DNA from 2 places in the Pelosinus sp. UFO1 genome. Region 2 is predicted to be linked to the other one. Evidence: a T-box and tRNA genes for the amino acid it is inferred to sense, from the RefSeq annotation. Region 2 holds a T-box; the other holds one or more tRNA genes.
What was found. A T-box is a leader RNA that pairs with one kind of tRNA and senses whether it is charged. The one in region 2 lies ahead of thrS (threonine--tRNA ligase), so its partner is inferred to be a tRNA-Thr.

Region 1 (4,448 bases), 200 kb from region 2:
TCACACCACGATCAGCCGTCCCTATACTGCTAACTATTTGTTGTTGAATACAGGCAGCAAGTTTTTCGCTATCACTTCCAAGTTCATAGCAATAGGTTTCTGTACCTTTTGCATTTGTATCAACAGCTGCGTTGCAGTGTATAGAAATAAACAAATCAGCTCCAAATCGATTCGATGCATCTGTAATTTGAGACAGTGTATTTTCTTGTACCTCTAAAACATCACAATCCACAGCACGAAGATAATTCGCAACCCGTGACATTAAATCACAATTGACATCTGACTCTTGCAAACCCGTAGGTCCAACTGCACCACTATCCCGTCCAGGATAATGCCCTCCATTAATAGTTATTTTCATTTTCCACGCCCCCTTTATAAAATCATTTATAGTTGATTACATTATTTTCCAACTTATAATTCAACCAACAAAAAAATTATTTTAATAATAAGTTGTAACACTGTACCTTATTTATAGATATTTCATATTATGCTACCAAATCATGAACTGCCCAAGCAAAACAAAATACCCCGCATTCTGCGGGGCTCACATTACTAATAATTTGCTATATATACTTAATCTTTACAAGTTATTGTCTACAAATTGTATAGGTCTTTTGCCAACTTATGGTTACTAATGCTTGTATTCAAAAAACCTAATGCATTCCAGAAATCACATCTAAACTTATCCATTATTATATTAATAGTTAAACCTTCCACATTAAATTCATCTAATATTATCCTATCAGTTAGATAGGCATCAAGTACCCCTTGTAAGCTTGAATCGATGATACTTAAATCATAAAATATCATGTCTATCTCACCTTCATCTGAATAGCCTTCTTCCAATAGTATATTATTTATAGTCGTTTTATCAAAAGTAATCATATTCCCTCCTATTTTCTTCTCTTTTCCCTTTCGTCATATTTTTAGGATATACTACCGTAGGAAATATTTCCTCCCCTAAAAGGTGTAGACTTTAATATTTTTTCATGAAAAATCCTTATTTTTTTATCATATCGAATACTCTGGAAAATCAAATTACGGCTAAACAAAAACGTCTCTCAGAAAAGTAAGGCGCCTTATAATTGCTAATACTTATTTATCTAAAGTTAAATTGGAATTGCTTTAGCTCGGCGCAAGAATAGGTACTGATCTATACGCTCAATATAAAAGGCTCCTGAGATAATTCTCAAGAGCCTTGATTTCATTGGAAGCGATATGTAGATTCGACCTACAGATCGGCTCATTCAAAAGAAGGTTTTATAATTGTCACATGTACAGAATCCTTTATTCCTTGGGTTTAAAACCTATAGTTCTTTCAAATAACCAGCCGTGTAGTTTATTTTGACATCTTTTTGAGGTTTACGATTATTATTATATTATATTTTGTGGATAACCCTGTTAATAAGATGTGAATTATTGTGGATAACTTTATTTCATTTCTATTAGCAGTGCAAGAATATAATGATTTGATGTAATAATGAGAAGTGACTATATAAAAAGGAAGCTAGCCAGTATTAAATCTAAATTACCTTACAGGTAGCAACAAAAAAGCAGACAAGTAATCTTGTCTGCTTTTCTTTATAACCAATTGCACCACTGAGCCCGCTCATTTTCACTCCACAGGCGCAACCATCAGATTTCACTGGAGCCGATATGCAGATTCGAACTGCAGACCTACTCATTACGAATGAGTTGCTCTACCAACTGAGCTATACCGGCAATCTACCTTTACTATTTTATGCTTCTACTACCGCAAAGTCAAGATCTCTGCCTGTACTTAATATTACAAAATTTAATGTACCTTAACTTATTTATATAGTTGACTTACCAGGACTCCAAAGCCAACTACCCAACAGTACCAGGCAAATGGACGCATTGCATTAATTTCGTTAGTACCGAACCATCTCATTAAAGCCCATACGCTTAAAAAAGCTGCTATACCAGATGCAATACCTCCAATTAAGGAGATTTGAAATAAACCAGTAATGTCAGTATGAATAAGTTTGGGAACTTCAATAATGCTAGCCCCAATTATTATCGGGGTGGCAAGCAGCATGGAAAACCGAGCAGAGTCCTTATGTTTTAAGCCCATCCAAAATCCCGCCGTCATTGTAGCACCAGAACGAGAAAAGCCTGGAACAAGTGCTAACGATTGAAATAAGCCGATTATAGCCGCTTGTTTATAACTAAGATCGTCAATACTCTTCTGCCCCTGTCCTCCTCCTCGTAATTTTTCGCCCCAATATAATATGCCGCCATTAATAATCAAGAAAAACGCCGCACTGCTTACATTACTAAACATATGGCGAAGTGGGCTTTCTAGGAAAAGTCCAATTAAAGCAGCTGGAATAGTACCAACTAATATAAGAAACATCAACTTTCTTGACTTATCATCTTTGTTGAATATAGATGCCATAATTTTTGTCCATTCTGTTCCGAAATACAATAAGAGAGTTATAGCAGTTCCTAAATGTAACATAACTAAAAACGGAAGAAAATGTTCCTTCAAAAAGGCGGGATCTAAATTCCAATTAAAGAAATATGGCGTTAAAACACCATGCGCTACACTACTGATGGGGAAAAGTTCTGTAATTCCCTGAACGATTGCAAAAATAAGAGTTTGAAGTACGGTCAATGTAAGAACCCCTTTGTTGTGTTATTTTTAAAAGAAAGAGACAAGCTCTAACTCCAGATAAGTCATACCTTGAATTACCCCGCCTATAATCCGAAAGGTTACTGCACAAAGTGGCTTATTTACCCTTTGCATCAGTCATACTATTCTTATGAACTACTCCAGTACTGTCTCCTTGAACGTCTGCGCTTGGACTATTCATATTTTTAGTCATCTTGGGATCAGAAATCTTTTTTCCATTTGCAGAAGTAGTCTCAGTTTCATTAGAGATGGGAATTGCAGTTATCTTAACAGTATTTACAATATTTTTATTACCATCTGTAGTTTGTTTATCTAAATTCGAGGGTTTTTGAGTAACTGGTGAAGACTCAGCTACCCTTATTTCCTGCGGCACTGAATTTGTATATTCTTTGGCTAATCGATCCGTTACTTGTGCATATCGCTCGTCTACTGTAATACCTTGTATTTGAGCAACCTTAGACCTAAGCACCTTTATATCAGGCAACCAGTAACTAACATCTTGTATCCAACATGGAGTACCTAATAACAATTCCGTATGTAGGCCTGATTTTGCTGCCTCGTTTATAACAGGGATTAGCTTAGCCATATCTTTTGTTGACATATCGGTTCTGACTGCTGCAACGAACTCTTTAATAACATCAGGTAGTTTTATAATAAGCTGGGGTTTGCTGATTTCCTGTAATAATGCTTTCATAAACTTTTGTTGTCTGCTTACACGACCTATATCGCCTTCTTCATCTCTATAACGTACATATTCGATAGCAGTTTTTCCATTTAGTTTTTGAACACCAGGGTGAAGATCAATGTACAATCCTCCATCATCATCATATGGATCAGAGTAATACATTCTTTTATCTATATCAATAGTAATTCCACCAACTGCATCAATCATGCGCACAAACCCCTGAATATTTATGACTACAGTATAATCTAATGGTATACCCATCAGATTTTCAACAGTAGATTTAGAAAGTTTAGAGCCACCAAAGGCATAGGCATGATTAATTTTATCCCACCCATGCCCATCAATTTTCACGCGAGAATCGCGCGGAATAGAGAACATGGTGATTGTTTTTGCCCTTGTATCTATCGTAACGACAAAATTGGTATCAGATCGCCCCACATCATCTTCACGTGTATCAACGCCAAGAACCAATATATTAATTTTTTCTTTCATGAAAAATGTATTCGCCAACGTGCTGGTTGCAGAAGATCGCCCTAATAGTACATAATAAACACCTGCGACTAAAAATATAATAATTGTTAATAACATTGCAGCTCGCCCTTTTCTGAGATGACGAGTTTGTTTTTGTCCCATTCTTACACCTCTCTGTCCTCCGGAACCAAAATGCCATCTATTCCATACCATATAGCAATGTTCTATTAAGGAGTGGATTTGATGAGCCTCTTGCTTTTTAGTATTTTGATTGCTATAGCAGCAAACCTTGATAATCTTGGAGTAGGCATTGCCTATGGCGTTCTAAAAATTAAAATATCACATATGGCCAACTTTACTATTGCAGTAATATCTTTTATTGCCACATGGATATCAGCCAAAGCTGGTGAAGTAATCAGTTGTTATTTAAGCCCCCAAATTGCAATTATCATAGGGGCAACCTTACTTTGCGGAGTGGGGATATGGGTTATCTCTCAGCCGATTATTACAGCCTACAAAATGAATCAACCAATAGTAGATTTACAAATATTTAATACAAGAATATACATGGGGCCCTCAGAAATACTACGTTATCCAGAAAGAATTGATTTAGATAACTCAAGAGATATTGGTTAT
Region 2 (4,448 bases):
TTGAACTAAATTTCATGCCTTCCCCTCTCTAATAATAATTGAAACTGATTAGTCACCCTAATTTACTATAGAGCATATTATGTATAAAAGAGTTTCTATGTAAATTAGGAGGTGATCCTACAATATGGATCATAATTGGGATGATCCTGAAATTGAAGATTGGGAAGATGATTTCAGGGAAGAAGATGATCGACAATTTATTGGCGTTGGTTTTGTCTGCTCTCCTCGTAGCTTTTGTTTTCCTAGACGCTTCTGTTTCCCTAGACAATTTTGTTTCCCTAGACAGTTTTGCTTTCCTAGGCAGTTTTGCTTCCCTAGGCAGTTTTGTTTCCCTAGGCAGTTTTGCTTCCCTAGGCAATGCTTCCCACGCCGTTAACGTCCATTGTTGCAAGGTTTTTAAGAAAGAGCTTTCGGGCTTTTTCTTTTTGTTTCATAATTTCAAGCTTCAATATCCATTTTCCATCCAATTATCATTCACCCCTCCCTCACGCTCTAATGTATATAACCCCTACTTATTGGGAATAATTATCTTGGCGCATACTCACGCGTTAAACACATCTTTCCCATCTTTTTATAGCTCTCTTCGAGAGGGCCTTTTTTTTATGTCCCAAGTTATTAGACGTATTACCATGCATTTTATTAGCCAATGGCGAGCCAGTAATTGAAGTGTCACGTCGCCTTGGTCACAGCAAACCCTCTGTCACATTAGATATTTATGCACATGCCATACCCGGTCACGATCAAAAGATGGCTGATAGAATCGCTGGTCCTTATGGGATATGAATCTAAAAACAAAAATCATGCAGTCGTGAAACCGCATGATTACCGAACTCTTGTAAGAGGACAAGGAGGGCAAATCATTTCTAATATACTCCTCCTTCCATCAATTAACTTTTATAAAATATCTCTCCTGAAATTAAAGAACGAAACTCTTCAATACTCATTACTGTAGTTTCACCATTTTTACGGTTTCTGACAGCAACCACATTTTCATTTTGCTCCTTATCACCAAGTATAAGCATATATGGTATTTTACCTAGTTGGGCTTCACGAATTTTGTAGCCGATTTTTTCACTCCTGTCGTCAAGTTCAACCCTTATATCTTCATTTCTTAATATTTTCAGCACTTTATTAGCATATTCATGATTTTTCTCAGATATGGCTAAGATCTTTACTTGAACAGGTGCAAGCCACAGAGGAAAGGCACCAGCATAATGTTCAATCAACGTTCCAACAAAGCGTTCCATTGAACCAAGCAAAGTTCTATGCAGCATGATAGGTGTATGTTCTTTACCATCAGAACCGATATATGTCATTCCAAACCGCTCAGGTAAATTCATATCCAGTTGAATCGTTGTTCCCTGCCATTCCCGTCCCATAGCATCCACTGCTTTTAAGTCAATTGCGGGACCGTAAAATTTAGCACCGCCAATATCTTTTTTAAACACGATTTCACGATCGCTGAGGATCTTTTCCAGTGTGCTTTCTGCCAGTTGCCACACAGGTTCATTGGCGAGGTATTTCTCGTTATCCTGAGGATCACGGACAGAAAGATATACGTTAAGTTTGTCATAACCAAATGCTTTATTCATATCAAGGGCAAAGTCAAGAACGCTATTGACCTCATCCACAAACTGATCTTCTGTACAAACAATATGTGCATCATCCTGAGTAAAGCCACGTACACGCAACATGCCATGCAAAGCGCCTGATTTTTCAAAACGATATACACTACCAAGTTCGCACCATCGAATGGGAAGTTCTCGGTAGCTGCGAGGTCTTGTCTTATACATCCGCACATGGAAAGGACAACTCATAGGTTTTACATAATAGGTCGTATTTTCCTCTTCGTCCTTGGCTGCCATTTTCATTGGAGGATATATACCTTCCGCAAAATGATCTAAATGCCCTGATGTTTCCCAAAGATTGCTTTGACCAATATGGGGAGTATAAATATACTCATATCCACGCCTGCGATGTTCCTTACGCCAGTAAAGCTCTATTTCCTCACGGACAACAGAAAGCTTAGGGTGCCAAAGGATAAGCCCCTGACCGATATATTCATCTATAGAAAACAAATCAAGCTCTTTGCCAATTTTACGATGGTCACGCTTTTTTGCTTCTTCCACTGCAGTCAGATAGGCGTTTAACTCAGATTGCTTAGTAAATGCTGTCCCGTATATGCGTTGGAGCATTTTGTTTTTGGAATCGCCTCTCCAATATGCACCTGTACAGGAAGTAAGTTTCACTGCCTTTATCATTCCAGTATTGGGAAGATGGGGCCCTGCACAAAGATCAACAAAATCGCCCTGTCGATAAAAGTTGATCGGCTCGTTATCAGGTAGTTCATTAATCAATTCTACTTTGTACGGTTCATTAAGCTGCTCTGCAAGCTTTAATGCCTCCTCACGCGGAAGCTCAAAGCTCTCCAGGGTAAGATTTTGTTTGATTATCCCTTTCATCGACCTTTCTATTTTACCTAAGTCATCAGATGTAAATGGAATATCTGAGTCAAAGTCATAATAAAATCCATTTTCTATTGCAGGCCCGATGGCAAGCTTTACCTTTGGATAAAGATTTTTGATAGCTTGGGCAAGAACATGGGAAGCAGTATGACGCAGCACTTTTTTACCAGCTTCATCGTCAAATGTAATAACATTCAGCGAACAATCCGTATTGATGGTGGTAGTTATATCCACCACCTTTCCGTTAATTTCAGCAGCAAGCGCATCTCTTGAAAGCCCTGAACTAATTTGTTTAGCAATTTCAGCACAAGTGGTAGAGAACGGCACCTCTATTTGATTTCCATTCTTTAGCTTTACACTAATCACCATCAACACCTCTTTCTTCTTTTATAATAGCAAAAGCCCTCACCCCTGAAAAATCAGGGGTGAGAGCTTTTAATCACACGGTTCCACCCTGCTTATGCCTAATGAATAATATCCTTTGGGCATCGCTTTAAAACCTCGATAACGCAAGGTGCGCGGCTATGCTTAATTGAAAATGAAAAATCATATCCGTTCAGCACGCAACTCAAGAGTGGTCTTCTCTATTAACTCCGAAAGGATGCTTTCAGCCGGTGACATCCTATCTCTGCTCGGTTTTATTAACAGATACTCTCTCTATCACAGTCTTTATTTATTAAATATGTATACATTATAGTATTAATAAATACGTGTGTCAATTTTTATAGTTTTTTATCCTAGGATTTAAATTGTAACCATCTGCTACTTTTTTAGTCTCAAAAATGGAAACAACCCGAGTAGCTGATGATACTAAAGCCCTCTGCACGTAAATAAAATTCTTCTAATAAATTTTATGGCCTTCCTGCACCTAAAAAAACCTTCCGACAAATCGTCGGAAGGCTTGAATTTACTGGAGCGGGTGAAGAGATTCGAACTCTCGACCCACGGCTTGGGAATTGGAAAACTGGATTTTTACTGTTTCTATTTAGTGCTACGAAGTCAATAAAATCAAAGGTTCTGACATTTCTTCATTTACTCGATCTATTAATTCTACTGTTACCTGTTGTCCTTTTACTAGTATAGGATTTACCCTGTGTGAATTGTGGATTATATGTTGGTAACTTCCGATAAAACACTATTACACTTCATGACACCGCAATGGCATTTTATTATCATTCAAAAATATATGAATTTTAAACTATGTCATATTTCTTCACCCGCGTATTATGCAGATATGACCGTCACGTTCGTGTATGTCTGTATTGAGTTGCGATAGTGGTTTACCTTTTAACCTTACTTTTTTTATCTTTTGCACCGCCCTGTCTTTGCACCTTGGTATCACGCATACAATCATTACTGATATTACAGGCGCACACTGTGTAGCATTTCAATTTATCACCTCATTTTTGGCATAATAAAAAGCACCCCGAAGGGTGCTTTAACGTCATTAACGATTACATATATATTTTTTCGCTACTTATGACAATCCTTGTGGCATTTATGATGACATTTAGGGCACTCACATTCATGATGACAATTGTTATGACACTCATGGTTCTCGCATTTTTCATGACAACCACAGTCGTGATGAAAATCATGATCACAACATGGGCACTTATGACAATCTTTGTGGCATTTATGATGACATTTAGGGCACTCGCATTCATGATGGCAATTGTTATGACACTCATGGTTCTCGCATTTTTCATGACAACCACAGTCGTGATGAAGATCATGATTACAGGATGGGCATTTATGACAATCTTTGTGACATTTACTATGACAATTAGGGCATTCATGATGAAACTCAAAACAATTACGATCGGTTTCAACGCTGTTCATTATATCACCTCTCTTTAACATTATTCTATATATAGTATGTAAATTAAGTGAAAACCGCTCCTCTTCTTTGGTCATAACAAAAACCGTCCATCACTGAGCGGCTTAACCTTTTTTAACTTACTATCATTTTACGATTCTGGT

Region 1: it has a tRNA-Thr gene. The T-box ahead of thrS (threonine--tRNA ligase) is inferred to sense a tRNA for this amino acid. The anticodon was not compared.

The regions. Positions count from the first base shown of each region.
Region 1 is NZ_CP008852.1:4,640,496-4,644,943, forward strand. It holds gene UFO1_RS21800 (N-acetylmuramoyl-L-alanine amidase) at 1-358, opposite strand, end outside; gene UFO1_RS21805 (hypothetical protein) at 595-885, opposite strand; tRNA gene UFO1_RS21810 (tRNA-Thr) at 1,647-1,722, opposite strand; gene UFO1_RS21815 (undecaprenyl-diphosphate phosphatase) at 1,811-2,638, opposite strand; gene UFO1_RS21820 (LCP family protein) at 2,754-3,974, opposite strand; gene ytaF (sporulation membrane protein YtaF) at 4,056-4,448, shown strand, end outside.
Region 2 is NZ_CP008852.1:4,837,858-4,842,305, reverse strand. It holds gene thrS (threonine--tRNA ligase) at 888-2,834, opposite strand; T-box leader at 2,884-3,138, opposite strand; gene UFO1_RS25020 (hypothetical protein) at 3,920-4,297, opposite strand; partial or broken gene UFO1_RS25900 (IS6 family transposase) at 4,420-4,448, opposite strand, start outside.